3 regions of the uncultured Rossellomorea sp. genome follow, and region 1 is predicted to be linked to each of the others. Evidence: riboswitches for the same ligand, from Rfam matches in the RefSeq annotation. Region 1 holds a riboswitch; each other region holds the start of a gene.
What was found. A riboswitch is a leader RNA that binds a small molecule or an ion and turns the genes downstream of it on or off. The one in region 1 is predicted to bind S-adenosylmethionine.
Positions count from the first base shown of each region.

Region 2: linked by a shared signal. The riboswitch ahead of mtnK (S-methyl-5-thioribose kinase) and the one ahead of Q1B03_RS15385 (O-acetylhomoserine aminocarboxypropyltransferase/cysteine synthase family protein) in region 1 are both predicted to bind S-adenosylmethionine.
Region 3: linked by a shared signal. The riboswitch ahead of mmuP (S-methylmethionine permease) and the one ahead of Q1B03_RS15385 (O-acetylhomoserine aminocarboxypropyltransferase/cysteine synthase family protein) in region 1 are both predicted to bind S-adenosylmethionine.

Region 1 covers NZ_CANKZT010000004.1:172,218-178,139, forward strand. The annotation lists gene Q1B03_RS15370 (redoxin domain-containing protein) at 1-199, shown strand, start outside; gene Q1B03_RS15375 (DUF302 domain-containing protein) at 291-674, shown strand; gene Q1B03_RS15380 (PLP-dependent aspartate aminotransferase family protein) at 800-1,939, shown strand; SAM riboswitch class I at 2,035-2,153, shown strand; gene Q1B03_RS15385 (O-acetylhomoserine aminocarboxypropyltransferase/cysteine synthase family protein) at 2,486-3,781, shown strand; gene Q1B03_RS15390 (homoserine O-acetyltransferase) at 4,185-5,258, shown strand; gene Q1B03_RS15395 (S41 family peptidase) at 5,433-5,922, shown strand, end outside.
Region 2 covers NZ_CANKZT010000002.1:355,234-361,155, reverse strand. The annotation lists gene Q1B03_RS08740 (pyridoxal phosphate-dependent aminotransferase) at 1-79, opposite strand, end outside; gene Q1B03_RS08735 (carbon-nitrogen family hydrolase) at 201-983, shown strand; SAM riboswitch class I at 1,087-1,243, shown strand; gene mtnK (S-methyl-5-thioribose kinase) at 1,360-2,541, shown strand; gene mtnA (S-methyl-5-thioribose-1-phosphate isomerase) at 2,560-3,606, shown strand; gene Q1B03_RS08720 (metalloregulator ArsR/SmtB family transcription factor) at 3,657-4,253, opposite strand; gene Q1B03_RS08715 (methylated-DNA--[protein]-cysteine S-methyltransferase) at 4,896-5,357, opposite strand; gene Q1B03_RS08710 (PAS domain-containing sensor histidine kinase) at 5,372-5,922, opposite strand, start outside.
Region 3 covers NZ_CANKZT010000008.1:127,983-133,904, reverse strand. The annotation lists gene Q1B03_RS20225 (glucoamylase family protein) at 1-1,250, shown strand, start outside; gene mmuM (homocysteine S-methyltransferase) at 1,321-2,271, opposite strand; gene mmuP (S-methylmethionine permease) at 2,240-3,652, opposite strand; SAM riboswitch class I at 3,747-3,852, opposite strand; gene nei (endonuclease VIII) at 3,991-4,815, shown strand; gene Q1B03_RS20205 (isochorismatase family protein) at 4,910-5,482, opposite strand; gene Q1B03_RS20200 (YdiU family protein) at 5,612-5,922, opposite strand, start outside.

The DNA.
Region 1 (5,922 bases):
GGCCGTCCATCAATTTGTCGACGGTTATGAACTGACCTTCCCTGTCCCAATGGATAAAGAGGGGGCGGTCGGTGACGAATACCGTGTATTTACCATCCCGACCACCTACATGATCGACACCAAAGGCATCATCCAACACAAAATCGTCGGCCCCATGAACGAAGACATGATGGGTAAAATGGTCGAAGGAATGGAATAATGGAGAGGGACGGACCTCTGAATATCGATGTTTGACCTTATACTCTATGAGGTATTAAATGAATGTGATAAAAAAAGGAGGAGATGTGAACATGTTTCATTACACAAAGGAAGTTTCAATGAGTGTGAAAGAAGCAGTGGAAGCGGTAGAAACTGTCCTGAAAGATGAGAGCTTCGGTGTACTATGGAATCTCGATCTTGCCCAGAAATTGCAGGATAAGGGCCTTGATTTCAACGAAGAAGTAGTCGTATTAGAGGTGTGTAATCCACATGAAGCTAAAAAGGTGCTGGAAGAAAGCATGCTCGTAAGCTACTTCCTTCCTTGCAAAGTGACGGTATACACAGAAGGCGGTACCACCAAGATCGGTATGGCAAAACCAAGCAAGCTGATCGAGATGGTGGATAACGATGAACTAAAAAGCCTGGCATTGGATATTGAAAATCGCCTGATCGGATGTTTGGAAAACGTTCAATAAAACGCAGTGCACCTGTTGCAATTTGGCAGGTGTTTTTTTATGCCTCCAAAAGATCTTACTCCTCACAATCTTCTGAATATGATACACTTTTAAAAATACATAGATTCAGGAAGGATGAAAGAGAGATGAAATTCACAACTAAGGTCGTGCACAGTCAGTTAAAAGGAACAGAGGAAATCCGCAGTAAGACGACTCCGATTTATCAGACCTCTGCTTTTTCTTTTACTTCTTTAGAGGAGTTGGAGGGTTTCTATGAAGGGAAGTCTCCTTATCTCTACACAAGAACGGGAAATCCAAATACAGACGAGCTTGGAAAGATGGTGGCAGACTTGGAAGGAGCCCCGGCAGGTGTAGCAACTTCTTCTGGATTATCGGCCATCCTTGTTGGTATCCTCGCTGTTGTGCAATCAGGGGATCACATCATTGCTGCCGAGGATTTATACGGGGGTACGTTCCATATGCTGAAAGAAGAGCTGAAATCACTCGGTATTTCTACTTCATTCGTTGATTTTACAAGTTTAGAGGAATTAGAGGGAGCCATTACTCCACAAACCAAACTCATCTACAGTGAGACCGTTACAAACCCGTTTATGCGAGTGGAAGATATCCCTAAAATGGTCGGATTCGCTGAAAAACACAACCTGAAAACAATGATCGATAACACATTCGCCACACCGTTTCTGCGCCACCCTTTCTTAGAAGGGGTGGATCTGGTCGCTCACAGTGCCACGAAGTATATCGGAGGACATAGTGATATCACAGCAGGAGTCATAGTCGGGAAGGAAGATCTTGTTCAAAAAGCGAGAGAAAAAGTCGTCAACATCGGTTCGAACCTGAGTCCATTTGAAGCCTGGCTGACATGCCGCGGAGCGAAAACACTGGCTCTCCGAATGGGGACCCAAGCAAGGAATGCCGAAGTTCTTGCGGCGGACCTTCGAGCAAATGAATACGTGAAGGAAGTTTATTACCCAACGGATTTATCCGATAAAGGAAATGGAGCCATCGTAACGATCGAGCTATCCAACACATGTGACATCAGTACATTCTTCAAATCACTTGGCTGGATTAAAATCATCCCTTCTCTTGCCGGCGTGGAGACTACGGTCTCATATCCATTAGGAACGTCTCATCGTGCCCTGCCGAAGGATGCGCAGGAAAAACTCGGAATAAACACACATGTCGTGCGCATATCGTTAGGTATTGAGGATGGGGAAGACATCGTCGTGCAATTTAACGAAGCGATTACAGCTTCGGTTAAAAATTAAATAATGTAAAAATTCTAAAAATACTCTTGACGTTGAGGTCGGTTACCCCTTATAATTCATCTCAACGCAAGAATTTTCACATTGACAACTACATGCTCTTATCCAGAGAGGTGGAGGGACTAGGCCCGATGAAACCCGGCAACCTTCATGTACGCAGTAATGCGTCGCATGAAAAGGTGCTAATTCCTGCAGGCGATTGCCTGAAAGATAAGAGGAGGACCCTATTAAATTAGACCCTCTTCTTAGGAAGAGGGTTTTTTATTTTTTCCTCTTCTATCTTCTTAAGGAAACATACTTCTTCGATTTTTCAGTTTCAGAGTTCGACAGCAGAATTTTGGTGGAAATTTAACAGGAGAAAATGGGACGATATTTAACAGTTAAAATAAGTCGAAAATTCAACTGTTAAAAAAACGCATTATTTTAACAGTCAAATATCATTCTGAATTTAACAGTCAAAATTCTAACAAACTTTAACAGGCAAACGTCCAAAACATCCAACCGCAAAACGGAAACCCAATCACCAAAACCATTTAGGAGGAATTCTCTATGACAAAATCATTCGATTTCGACACACTACTACTTCACGGCGGCCAGGAGCCGGATCCATCTACAGGTTCGAGGGCAGTGCCGATTTACCAAACGACATCCTACGTTTTCGATAACAGTGATCATGCGGCAAAATTATTTGCCCTTGAAGAGCCGGGTAACATTTATACGCGCATCATGAACCCGACTGTAGACGTGTTGGAAAAACGCCTTGCTCTGTTAGAAGGAGGAATCGGAGCACTTGGTGTATCATCCGGAATGGCCGCTATCTCACTATCAATCTTAAATATCGCCGGAGCAGGTGATGAAATTGTAGCAGCTACCAATCTCTATGGTGGAACCTATAATCTATTCTCTACCACTCTCCCGAAATACGGTATCAAGGTGCATTTCGTAGATCCGACAGACCCGGAAAATTTCCGCAAAGCGATCACTCCTAAAACGAAAGCGGTATTCGCTGAAACAATCGGGAATCCAAGTCTACATGTGCTTGATATTGAAGCGGTAGCAAAAGTGGCACATGACCATCATATCCCGTTGATCATCGATAATACCTTTGCCACTCCATATGTATGTAAGCCGATCGAGTGGGGAGCGGATATCGTCATCCACTCTGCAACAAAATGGATCGGAGGTCACGGTACAGCAATCGGGGGAGTTGTCATTGACGGTGGGAAGTTCGATTGGAATCATGAAAAGTTCCCGGGTTTCACAGAAGAGGACCGAAGCTATAATGGACTGCGCTACGCACAGGATGTAGGACCGGCAGCATTCATTACAAAATTAAGGGTGCAGCTGCTTCGTGACTTAGGGGCGTGCTTAAGTCCGCAAAACGCATTCCTTCTGTTGCAGGGATTAGAAACGCTGCATCTTCGCATCGAACGTCACACAGAGAATGCCTTTAAGATTGCGGAGCATTTAGATCAGCATAATGGCGTTGCGTGGGTATCCTATCCAGGGTTGCCTCAGCATCCGTCTCACAAGCTTGCTCAAAAATACTTGAAAAACGGAGCGGGTTCCATCGTCGTATTTGGTATTAAAGGTGGAAGAGATTCCGGACGGAAAGTAGTCGATAACATTTCTCTTTGGTCTCATGTGGCCAATGTAGGGGATGCAAAATCACTGATCATCCACCCGGCATCCACGACCCATCAGCAATTAAACGACCAGGAAATTCGTGCTACAGGGGTAACCGAGGATCTTGTGAGACTTTCTGTTGGATTAGAGTCTGCGAAGGACCTGATCGAGGACTTGGATCATGCTATTGAAGTGGCGTTGGAAACATCACGGGTGTGATAGAAACTGGAGAATATGGCCCTAAAATCGTCATTGAAATCACTTTACAGGGTGAAAAGGTGGATTTAGATACTATTTATAGAGCATCCGGGGTCTACTTAAGGGAGATATCAGCGAAAACCTGATTTTATCAGCGGAATTTCGAATATATCAGCGAAATCGGACGATTTATCAGCGAAATTCCCTATATATCAGCAAAATCGGGATTGTATCAGCGAACAGGATGCACGCGCCGTCCCCTAGAAAGAATATCTGAATTCTTGACGAAAGTCTTAACGACGAATTCTCAACGCCCTAATGGCAATATCCAAAAATCAGTCCAAAGTCAACTGTTTTACAAGCGGGGCTATCTGGTGTGGAATCCTGATCCCCCCGCTACAACACCAAAAAAGGAGGTGGAGGAATGGAGAAGTCATACACGTATGAAGTAAGCTCCATTACCATCCCATCCCTCACATTAGAGTCAGGCACCACGTTAAAAAATGTAGATCTTACGTATGAACGGACAGGAAACAAAGAAGGACCCTCCATCCTGGTTTGCCATGCCCTCACCGGGACCCATATCGTAAAGGGAACGAGTGAAGACCGGGGCTGGTGGGATGGACTGATTGGTCCCGGGTCGTATATTGATACCGAACATTTTAATGTGATTGCCTTTAATGTATTAGGAGGATGTGAAGGAAGTACGGGACCAACGTCAACCAATCGACATACCGGAGAACGTTACGGTCCGGGCTTCCCGGGTGTTACGATAAGAGACATGGTCCATGCCCAATATGAAGCACTCCAACAACTTTCGATCGACCGCATCGAAGCGGTTATCGGAGGCTCACTGGGAGGGATGCAGGCCCTGGAATGGGGAGCCCTGTATCCTGCCTATATAAATAAAGTTTTCGCTCTTGCCGTCACACCTTCCTTGAATGATTATGGTCTCGCTTTTAATCACATCGGGATCACAGCGATTGAAGAGGACCCCGGATTTCAAAAGGGACATTATCCACCAGGCGCTATCTTAAAAGGATTAGAGATTGCCAGAATGGTTGGGATGGTCACGTACCGGACTCAGGTACTGTTCGATCAGCGTTTCCAACGTGAAAAGCAAAACGAACAATTCAATGTCGAAAGCTATCTCGATTACCAAGGAAAGAAATTAGGAAAGCGGTTTGATCCAAACAGCTATCTTACCCTGCTGAAAGCCATGAACTCACATGATATTGGAAGGGGGAGAGGAGGAACAGAAGAGGTAGCGAAGAATTATCAGTGCGAACTGATTTCGATTAGCTATGAAGGTGATTTAATTTATTCACCTCACTATCTAAAGGAGTTTACACATCTCGTACCAAAGAGTGAACACTACTTCATCTCCACCGCCTTTGGTCATGACGGATTCCTGGTTGAATTTGAAAAGTGGGGAGGAATCATTGCTTCTCACCTCAAAAACCATCACGTTCAAAGAGTTTTTACAGGGACAAAATGAGAGCTCTCTTATCATAACTCGTCCCCCTCCGGCATATAGTTAGATAAGCAAAGACATCGCACCGCCTTAGCGCGTTTTTGTGTGGTGTCTTTTTCGTTGGATAAGAAAGGCTGGCGTCCTTAGTCGCACCACTCTTATCTATACAAAGACCAACAACAAGCTGGAGGGGAATATATGGAGTGGACGGGCAGAAAGCTCATCATCACAATCATCATCAGTATGCTGATCGGTGCCGGAGGAATGTATGGCGGCTTGGAATGGACGGGCAAGGATGGGGAAGAGCTTGCTCAGTTTGACGGAAAAGGCGAGCTCAATGACAAGCTGCACAAAGTGGAAGTGGCTTATGATCTGATCAGTGACAAGTTTTTTCAGGATGTGGACAAGGGGCAGCTTGTGGAAGGAGCCATTCAAGGGATGTTGAAGACCCTCGATGATCCATACTCGGTTTACATGAATGCCGAGACTGCCTCCCAATTCAATGACGCATTGGATTCTTCTTTCGAAGGAATCGGAGCAGAGGTCACGATCATGGACGGAAAGCTGATCATTGTTGCTCCTTTTAAAAATTCTCCTGCGGAAGAAGCAGGATTGAAACCGAATGACCGTATCATTAAAGTAGACGGAAATAGCATCGAAGGACTTGACCTGTACGAAGCTACTTTGA
Region 2 (5,922 bases), on a different contig from region 1:
CATTCACTGTACTTGCAAGGGATGCGAAAAATTGTTCAGGTAATAAATCTAAACGTTTTGCCTTACTAAAGGTTTTCATATACTCACCCACTACATTTTTTTGAAAATTAATTACTTTCAAATTCTAGTCACAAATGATATAACGGAAAATAAAGAATGTAAAGGAATAAATTCCAAAAGTCTATAATGAGGTGAAGCAAATGATTCAAAAGATAGGTCTCGCACAAATGGATATTGTGTTCGGAAACCCTGAAGAAAACAAGAAAAAAGTAGAACAATGGGTTAAAAAAGCGAAGAATGACGGCTGTGATACAGTTGTGCTGCCTGAGCTTTGGACGACTGGATATGACCTTACAAGAATGGATGACATCGCTGATAACGGTGCGAAAGATTCATCTTCTTTCCTGACTTCTCTATCAAAGAAATATTCCATTCACATTGTAGGTGGTTCTGTGGCAAACAAAACACAGAATGGGGTGAGCAATACACTTTTAGTTGCGAATTCCGATGGCAGGTTGGTGAAACAGTATTCAAAGCTTCACCTTTTCAAGCTAATGAATGAACATCATTATTTACTTCCTGGACAAGAAGATGGCATGTTCACCCTTCAAGAAACAGAGATGGCAGGATTGATTTGTTACGACATTCGTTTTCCGGAATGGTTCAGAAAACATGTACTATTGGGAGCCAAGATTGTTTTTGTCGTAGCAGAGTGGCCAGCAGCACGAATTGATCACTGGCAGACCCTCTTAAGGGCACGAGCGATTGAAAATCAGTGCTTTGTAATCGCCTGCAACCGTGTGGGCAGTGACCCGAACAATGAATTCGGCGGTTGTTCCCTCATCATTGATCCCTGGGGAGAAATTCTTTCAAAGGGATCTCAAACGGAAGAATTGGTTTCAGCTGAAATCAATTTACATGAAGTAGAAAGAGTCCGAAAACAGATTCCGATATTTCAGGATCGAAGACCGGATTTTTATTAGAAAGGTTATTTCTTTAAAAAAACCGTTGACATGGAAAATACTTCAATGGTACCATTCAATTCATATGGAACATTCTGAAAGTTTAATTAAATAGCGTACGCAACTCTTATCAAGAGCTGGCTGAGGGATTTGGCCCTATGAAGCCCAGCAACCGACCATAATACCGTATTAAAACGGGGCGCAGTAAGCGCCGGATTGACTAATCCAGTAAGGCACGGTGCTAATTCCAACAGAAAGATTATCTTTCTGAGAGATAAGAGGCGACGAAGATACCTTCTTCAAGCCTCTTTCGAACATGGAAAGAGGCTTTTCTAATGCCACGGAAAAGCCTCCATAACACTGTACTCATAAGGGTGTACTAAAAGGAGGAACGAAAATGGCAATTACTAAACTCAATACGTATCAACCACTAACTGAACAGTCGGCAATTGTGCTGGCCATTCGTTTAAGAATTTTTGAAGATGGAACTCTCTTGACATGTAAAGAAATAGGAGACGGCAACTTAAACTTGGTATTTCATGTAGTAGAGAGTGAAACAGGTAAAGGAATCATTATTAAGCAAGCACTTCCCTATGCAAAGGTTGTAGGGGAAAGTTGGCCATTGACAATCGAACGGGCAAGAATCGAAGCCGGTGCTCTAAAGCTTCAACGATCATTTGTAGGGGATCTGGTTCCTGAAGTGTACTACTCAGATCCTGCACTTGCGATTACGGTAATGGAGGATTTGAGTGCACTGACGATTGCCCGGGCAGGCCTTATCAAAGGGGAAAAGTATCCACAGCTCTCCCAAGACATCGGAACTTTTTTAGCCAATACACTGTATTTCACATCTGATTATGCCCTTCATCCTTTCAAGAAAAAGGAATACGTGAAAGAATTTTCAAATCCTGAGCTATGCAAAATTACTGAAGATCTCGTATTTACTGATCCTTTTTTCAATAGTGAAACCAATGAATTTGAGGAAGAGTTATCTCAAGATGTTCAAAAATTATGGGAAGATTTCACTGTAAAGCTTGAGGTGGCAAAATTGAAAAAGAGCTTTCTGACTGAAGGGGAAGCGCTACTGCATGGAGACCTTCATACTGGTAGCATCTTTGTAGATCAGAACCAAACAAAAGTGATCGATCCCGAGTTCGCCTTTTATGGACCGATTGGCTTTGACATTGGACAATTCATTGCAAACCTCATCTTCCAGGCGGTTTCAAAACCTGAAGAGAAGGATACGATTCTCCATCACATCCAGAATACCTGGAACGTCTTCTCTACGACGTTCTCCAAACATTGGATGGAAAGCCGAGATGCCTACACGAAAGTAAATGGCTACCTTGAATATGTATTGGAGAAAAGCTTTCAGGACAGCATCGGCTTTGCAGGATGTGAATGTATCAGAAGAACCATTGGCCTTGCTCATGTTGAAGATTTGGAGAGCATCGCTGATCAGGAACAAAGAATAAAAGCTAAACGTACTTGCATAGCTCTTGGAAAAGAACTGATCGTGAAACGCAAACAGATCCAGTCCATTGAGGGACTCATATCCTTAATACAGTCACATTCTTAATGAATAAAGGAGATTGACATGACACAAACACTTACAATTCCAACTTCACTAGAGTGGCATGAAGATTATTTACTGATTCTAAATCAACAAAAACTGCCTAACATAGTGGAATACAATAAACTCTCGACCATTGAAGATTATTATGATGCGATTATCACCCTAAAAGTGAGAGGGGCTCCTGCTATTGGCATCACGGCGGCTTACGGATTAGCCCAAGCAGCCTGTCAGTATGAAGCGAATACCCTAGCAGAATTCATGGACCTCTTTCATCGGGACAAGAAATACCTCATTGAATCACGGCCTACTGCAGTCAACTTGGTTTGGGCTTTAAATCGCCTGGAAAAGGTATTAGAGCATATATCTTCGGTTAATGAAGCCAAAACCAATTTACTCCATGCTGCAATCCAACTTCATGCAGAAGACGAGGCAGTATGTCGTTTAATAGGAGAATATGGATTAAGTATATTGAAGGACAAACATAAGGTGATGACCATTTGTAACGCAGGTTCCATTGCAACGAGTAAATATGGGACGGCATTAGCCCCATTTCATTTAGGAAGAGAAAAAGGAAAAGCTTTTCAGGTTTACGCATGTGAAACGCGGCCCGTTCTGCAAGGGGCACGACTGACTGCTTGGGAATTACAACAATCCGGAGTTGACGTCACCCTCATCACCGATAGCATGGCGGCTCATACAATGAAAGAAAAAGGTATAGAAGCAGTCATCGTTGGTGCTGATCGCATCTCTGCCAATGGGGATACCGCAAATAAAATCGGAACGTCCATGCTTGCCATTCTGTGTAAACACTTCAATATTCCTTTTTATGTTTCTGCTCCATCCTCCACATTCGATCTTTCAATCCGAAACGGTAATGAGATTCCGATTGAAGAAAGAACCCGGGAAGAGATCACAACAGTAGGTGGAACATTGATTGCACCAGAAAACGTTCCTGTTTATAATCCCGCCTTCGATGTTACTTCTCATGAGTTGATTACAGGCATTATAACGGAAAAAGGTGTTCTCTACCCTAGCTTTGAAGAAAGTATTCAACAAACCATCGGTTAAATCCAAAGGAAGAGCAGGAGATCCCTCCTGCTCTTCCTTTTACTTCCTTGCTATTTCTCATACAGTTTTGACGATGCCCACATCTCCCTCGGGTTCACTTCGTATATGCCATTTTCCCGATACATAAACTGATGAATAATAAATTCTCTTCTCAGGGTTGCAAAGTCCTCATGAAATTGTTGAATATATTCATTCAAATCTTTTTCCTTATATTTTTCTCCCACCTTTAATCCTTCCACCATATGTTCCAATATAAATAATTTCTTTTTTTGTTGAGAAGGAATATTTTTGATTCGTCCATTTTTCTCAAGGAAATTATTCTTTACCTTCTGTTTTTCTTTCAATAACTTCTCTGACATCACATTTTCCCCTTTCTCTTCCTGAGCAAACTGATGAAGAACATTTCCATGATGACTCAAAACCTTTTTATTCAAATAGTAGTAAACCGTGTTCTTCTCTCTTCGTGAATAAACAAGATTGCACTCTTTCAGTTTCGTTAGATGATGGGATATTGTCGGGGCAGTGAGTCCCAGTTTTCCCGCAATGGCTCCCACATGTAAGCTTTCAGATGCCAGTAAATAGACAATCTTGATTCGGGTAGCATCACCCATCGTTTTATGAAAAGCTACCTGTTTACTTAATTGCAAAAGGTCTCCTCCTCACTATTTAGATTACCATCTAATTAGATGATAATCTAAATAGGGTTGTAATTCAATCACTAATTATAAAAGGTTCTTTTCTTAAACTTTGTTGCTTTTGAAAAAGCGAGTAGTGGGTTGATTTCCGATCCAGGTGCTCGCTTTCCGCGGGGCGTGAGTTGAGCCTCCTCGGGCTTTGCCCTGCGGGGTCTCAACTTTCCCGTTATTCCCGCAGGAGTCGAGCACCTTCCGCTCCAATCAACTTTCTAAGTGTGAGTTTCTTACTCTAGACTAATATAAATATCATAATTGTTTAGAATACAGCATTTTTCAAAATGTACAGTAGATTTTAGCTGGTATAGGACAAACTGTTTCATTCAATTGTTTATTAGCATAAATAAGCTGTGTCACGAAAACTCTTATACATGGTGAGGGCTGCGTAGACTCCATTTTGGTCGTTCCGAGACCCCGTTCGGCTAAGCTGAGGAGGCTCGGCCGAATGCTAGCTGCAAGTGGAGCAGTTCCCTCACCACCTAGTACACGCTAATTGACAGAGCCCTGAAGAGCTTATGTTAAAAAGCAACAATCTTTGAGAAAAGAGCGGTATAAAAAAACAGGCAACCTCCATTTGGAGGATGCCTGTTTTTCATTCTATTGTTCTAACAACAATAAGGTTTCTTTCTTATCCACCTGCTTACCGGCATAGCCTGTAAGTGTTTTATTCTTTCCAATGACCCGGTGACATGGGATGATGATGGGGAAACGATTGGCTTTATTCGCTTGTCCTACTGCCCTTACAGCTTTAGGTCTTTGAATCGCTTGGGCTACATCCTGATAAGACCAGGTTTCACCAAATGGAATCTGCTGCAGGATTTTCCATACTTCTTTCTGAAAAGCTGTTCCTTCTATCTTTAAAGGAAGATCAAATTCCCTTCTCTCTCCTTTAAAAAATTGTCTGATTTGTTCTTGTGCAATTTTTAATATCGGATGATCCGTATCAGAATCCGCTTTCCCCTCATCTTCTATAAACTGTACTGAAATAAGATAGCTCTGATCTGCTTGAAGCTCTAGTTTCCCAATTGGGCTCTCCATCACAATTGCATGAAATGACATTATACTGGACTCCTTTAAGATTTAGGTAGATAAATGTGGAAGATGGTTCCTTCTCCGACGATACTCTCAACCCGAACGCTTCCTTTATGCTCTTTAATAATTTTAAAGCTTACCATTAGGCCAAGTCCAGTCCCCCGTTCCTTCGTAGTATAGAACGGTTCGCCAAGCTTTTTAATTTTATCCTTTGAAATCCCGCCTCCCTGGTCTTTTATTCTAATATGAATCATTTCATCCTCTGTCTCTTGAATCTCGATGGAAATAACCCCACCGTCCGTCATTACTTCAATCGCATTCTTGATCACATTAATGAATACCTGCTTTAACTGATTTGGTTCTGCAATGATGGTAGAGAGATTCTTTTGGTAATTCTCCTCGTACTGCACATTGTGCATAACTGCCTGAGCACTTAATAGTTCAACCGTATCTTTCATGATCCTTATTAAATTCGTTTCTTGATATTGAATGGCCTGCGGCTTTGCTAATACTAAAAACTCAGTAATGATCGATTCAATTCTCTGAAATTCAGAAGTTATTACATTAAAGTACATTTCATGATCTTTACCTA
Region 3 (5,922 bases), on a different contig from region 1:
CTTTGTCCAAACAATTGAAAGCGATTTCAAAAAATACCTATCGATACTTCGAGGATTTTACAGATAAGAAAACCGGGCTCACTTATGATGCCGTACGAATGGATAATGGGGAGATCAATGCCCAGAAATTCACGTCACCAACGAACATCGCCATGTATATGATGAGTACGATTTCAGCTGAGGAAGTCGGCCTGATCTCACGTGAAGATGCCGTGACAAACATCGAAAAGACGTTGAATTCATTAAAAGCTATGGAAAAATGGAACGGATTATTTTACAACTGGTACTATACAGAAGATGCAACGCTCATGACAGATTGGGGGCAATTCATTTCAACTGTTGATAATGGATGGCTATCTGCAGGACTCGTTGTAGTGGGACAAGCGTATCCGGAACTCTATGAAGAGACCCACGCATTAGTAGAGGACATGGATTATTCCACTCTTTACACACCGGAAGTAGGACAAATGCTGGGCGGATATGATGTAGCAACCGAGAGCTATACTTCTCATCATTATGGTGCCTTCTATACTGAACCACGCGTAGCAAGCTACATCGCCATCGGGAAAGAGGACGTACCGGAAGAACATTGGTGGAGAATGTTCCGCACCATGCCTGAAAGCTGGGATTGGCAGGCTCAAATTCCTGAAGGATATACAGAAACATATGACGGCGTAGATGTCTTCGAAGGACATTACAGCTACAAGGGCACTAAATATGTACCAAGCTGGGGAGGAAGCATGTTTGAAGCATTGATGCCACAGCTTGTACTGAAGGAGAAAGAACTCGGGAAGAACGCACTTGGCTTGAACAATAAGCGTCATGTAGACATCCAGATTCAATATGCTAAAGAGCAAGGGTATGCAGCCTGGGGCATGTCACCAGCAGCCACACCGGATAACTATTCAGAATTTGCCGCTACTCCATTAGGCATGGACGGCTATAAGTCAGATGGCACTGTCACTCCACACGCCACTTTCCTTGCACTTGAATACGCACCGATGGAAGCGTTCAAAAACATCCAAGCGTTGAAACGTTTCGATATGTACGGGAAATACGGCTTCCTTGATTCAGTCAATGTGGAAACAGGTGAAGTGACACAAGCCTACCTCGCCTTAGATCAAGGTATGACAATGGTCTCAATCGTCAATTATTTAAAAGATGGAGTCATCAGAGATTACTTCCATCAAGATCAAATCGGGAAATCACCTGAGGACCTGCTGATAAAAGAGACGTTCTCTATTAAATAATGTAGCGAAGATAATGTAAAAGCCCAAGTGGATGTATTACTTGGGCTTTTTGTATTTAAAGTGTTACTGCCTACCTCCATCTCTTCGCCAACGCCTCAATTTGACCCGGATCCGTCCGGCAGCAACCACCAATGATACGGGCACCTGCCTCGTACCAAACTACTGATTGCTCATCAAACGCCGAGCACCCTTCCTCCCCATGCCACGTTTTGGTCTCAGCATTGTAAGACTCACCTGAGTTCGGGTACACGATGAGTGGTTTGTCAGTGTTTCTGCTTAATACGCTTATCGCCTTCTTGGCCGCAGGAATTGGTGCACAATTCACACCAATTGCAGCGATTTGTTCATCGTCATTGAACACACACGCGCACTCTTCAATCCCCGTTCCATCACTTATCGTCTCTCCATCCTTTAATGAAAAAGACAGCCAGGCGCAGGTATCTGGAAATTCTTTCAGAAGTGAAGCTAGTACCTTTGCTTCCTGCAAGGACGGGATGGTTTCGAATGCCAACAAATCAGCACCCGCCTCCACTAATGCCTGGATTCTTGGAAAATGGAAATCTGCTAAATGTTGATCACTTACTCCATAGTTCCCAACGTATTCAGAGCCGTCAGCAAGGTATGCCCCGTAAGGTCCTACAGAACCTGCAACGATTGGTTTCGGCCGATTCGCATTGCCCTTCTCTTCCTTCCAGAATTCATCCCGGGCCTGTTTGGCAAGAGTAACCGTTCTCTTGATTAATTCCAGCGCTTCAGGTTTCTCTATTCCTCGCTTTTTAAAACCATCCACCGTTGCCTGGTAGCTGGCTGTAATCGCACAATCGGCTCCTGCACGGAAATAATCAGCATGAACCTTCTCAATCGCTTCCGGTTTTTCAAGAAGTATACGGGCAGACCAAAGGGAATCGTTTAAATCAAAGCCATGGGATTCCAGCTCTGTGGCTAATGCTCCATCTAAAATCAGTGGGGAATGTTTTTGTAAAATACTATCAATGGGATTTAGCTTCAGTTGATTCGACATAACCTTTTCCTCTTTTCTTTACGTATTGTGTTAGATAATAGCTTCCATAGCAAAGGACGATAAACGGGATTCCGCAATAAAGGGCTATCCTCTGAGTGGGATCAAAGGCAATGCCGATACAAGAAGCTAGACAAAGCAGAAATGACGCAATGGGAACGAGTGGGTAGAGCGGCGTCCGATAAGCCAGATCTTTCACATCGTTTCCTTCCTTTATATACTGTCTTCGAAATAGAAATTGGGCAGCACTAATGCTCATCCACACGATCACTACCGCAAGGCCTGAGACCGAAACCAATACGATGTAGACCGTTCCCGGTGCAATGATGCTTGAAAGCAAGGCCAGTCCCCCTCCCAGCATGCTGCATACAATCGCATTGAGAGGGACTCCCCTATCAGTCAATTTGGCAAAGATCGGTGAGATGGTTTGCTTATCTGCCAGCGACCATAGCATTCTGGAAGAAGCATACAAACCTGAGTTTGCGGCTGATAAAATGGCCGTTATAATAACAAAATTCATGATATCGGCGGCATATGGGATTCCAATCCGTCCTAGCACCGCTACGAAAGGACTTTCCAATATACCGGCTGACTGGCTCGGTAATAAAGCAGATAATACGACAATCGTCCCTACATAAAAGATGATCAATCTCACAAGCGTGGTGCGGATAGCTTTAGGAATCGATTTTGATGGATTCTCCGTTTCTCCCGCCGCAACCCCGATCAATTCTGTTCCTGAAAAGGCAAAGTTCACGGCAAGCATGGTCATCAAGATGGCAAATGCCCCATTCGGAAACAACCCTGAACTTGTGATATTCGAGAAAAACGGAGCGGGCTCTGATTGACCGAGAGGGATGAACCCGACAATCGCCCCTGCCCCGATCACAATAAACGCAACAATCGAAATCACTTTTACTAAAGAAAACCAAAATTCAGATTCAGCAAAAAACCGCACTGACCATGCATTAAGTCCAAAAATCAACGCAGCAAAGACCGCGCTCCATATCCATACACTAATCGAAGGAAACCAGCGCTGCATCATCAAGCCAGCCGCCGTAAACTCCGACCCCAATGCCACTGTCCATGTCAGCCAATATAACCAGCCCACCGTGTAACCGGTGCCTGGACCAATGAACTTTGCAGCATAACTATGAAAGGATCCCGTCTCCGGCATATGGACAGAAAGCTCGCCTAAGCAAAGCATCACAAGATAAACAACCAGCGCCCCAATCAAATAAGCAAGGATCGTCCCAAACGGTCCAGCCTGATGAATCGTATAACCCGAACTCAAGAATAGCCCGGTTCCGATCACCCCTCCAAGAGACAGCATCACCAAATGCCGTGTCTTCATCTTCCTTTTAAAACTCTGACCTGCGTGTTCCATAAAAAAACACCCTTCCTCCTGAATATATTGTGGAATAAGTGGACAAACAAAAAACGCACCCTGAACGAGTGCGTCACCGACAAATAAAAGATTGCTCCTATCTATCAGGTTTGAATCACCCGCTGGAATTAGCACAGTATCTTCACAGACCTGTTGCTGAGGCTTCAAAGGGCCAGTCCCTCCACCTCTCTGGATAAGAAAATATGTAGATTTTTTAAAACTTTATCAATATATTGGAATAATGTCAAGAACATGAAACAGATGAGCAGCCCAGCCTATCCGAATGTTACTTCGGAAAGAAAAAAGGGAACAACTATACTAAAAAAGGAGAAACTGCCATGCCAGAAGGTCCGGAAATCAGAAGAGCTGCAGATGGAGTAGAGCGCGCTCTTAAAAATAAAAACGTACAAGATGTGTACTTTGCCTTCCCTCATTTAGAAGAGTACGAAGACCTTTTAAAAGGATCGATCGTGACCAGAGTGGATACGAAAGGAAAAGCCATGCTTATCCGCTTTGACAATGGCTACACCATTTATTCACACAATCAACTCTATGGAAAGTGGTACATCAGGAACCTTTACAATTATCCGAAGACAAACCGCCAGCTCAGATTGGCTCTACATAATGAGAAAAAGTCGGCACTTCTTTACAGTGCATCTGATATTGAAGTCCTCCGTGATGAAGAGGTACCTGAGCATCCTTTCGTTGCAAAAGTGGGACCCGATATTTTGAGTGAAGAAGTAACAGCGGACGAGTTGCTCCAAAGAATGAAAGACAAACGATTCTACAAAAGAAAGTGGTCGATTCTTTTATTAGATCAAGGGTTTGTAGCAGGAATCGGGAATTATTTGAGATCTGAGATCATGTTTGCAGCAGGCATCCACCCTTCTCTCCGTCCGATTGACTGTACGAAAGATCAATTGATGAAAACATCAGAGGCAATCATTCATTTAATGATGCAATCCTATAAGACTGGGGGAATTACAAACGATCTTGAACTTGTTGATAAGTTAAAAGCTCAAGGAGAGAAGCGCTCAAAATATCGACATTGGGTATTCAATCGGGAAGGAGCATCATGCTTTATTTGTGGGAGTGAAATTGAGAAGACGGTCGCAGCTTCGAGGCGGTTGTATTTTTGTCCGGTATGTCAGGTTGGGAGATAGGTTCCCTGCACCCCCTCGCCTCCCATGAACAAAGATAACTGTGTTACAGTAAAAAGCTCATCTCATCAGATCTGACAAAATGAGCTCTTCTATTCTACATTCCGTATTTCTCCCGATAATAATCATGCTTCGGCTGAAACAACTCTTCATCGGATTGTCTGACGTCGGAGAAATGATCTACATTATAATGACCATACAAAGCCTTGTTATGGTGCTGGATGATTTGTTCAGCCTTCAACACGGATGAATCCTTCGTTGAGTGACCATCCGATACCAGGGTTACATCCAATCCATTAACCGTTGCATACCGAACAGCGGTGTCGATACAATATTCTGTTTGGCAGCCCATGATGACGACATGTTCAACCTTATTGTCTTTTAAAAAGCTTAATAAAGGCGTACCATAAAACGAATTTGTCGCTAATTTATCATACACAACAGCGTTGTCCGGAACATGGATGTCCCTGTGAACCTGGAATCCGTCACCTTCCCCGCCTCCGACATCCTTATCCCGTATAAAGACGGGATGAGCACCCGCTTCGGCTGCCATTTGGATGACCCGATTGATGGTTTCAATCAGCCTCTCTTTTTGGAATACAGCTTGTTCCCCTTCATTTCCTTCAATTAATTCCTGCTGGGCATCAATCACGAGCAATGCTTGGTTCAATAGAAAAACTCCTTTATCTCCATTTTCTCCTCAACTATCTTTGAATAGTTTCGACTTATCAATGAGAAAGTCCTCTTACACACAAAAAAAACAGGAAACCTTTTGGGCTTCCTGTTACAGGTTCATTCTTCATGTACCGCAATACGTTCGGTAAGGACGAACAGATGGTTCCGGGAGTTTGGTGTACTCGCACTGTTCTGTCGTGTACTGGTAAGGATTCTTAAGGACCTCAAGCAAACGCTCCATTACGCTGTAATCATTGCTTTTCACAGCAGCTTCCAACGCTTCCTCCACACGATGATTCCGGGGAATCACCGACGGATTGCTTTTTCGCATTAACTGATGAGTTGCTTCTTTCGATTCTTTTTGCCTGTTTAGTCTTTCTTCCCAGCGTTCTTTCCATTGAATAAATTCAGTATTTTTAAACAGATCGATTTCTT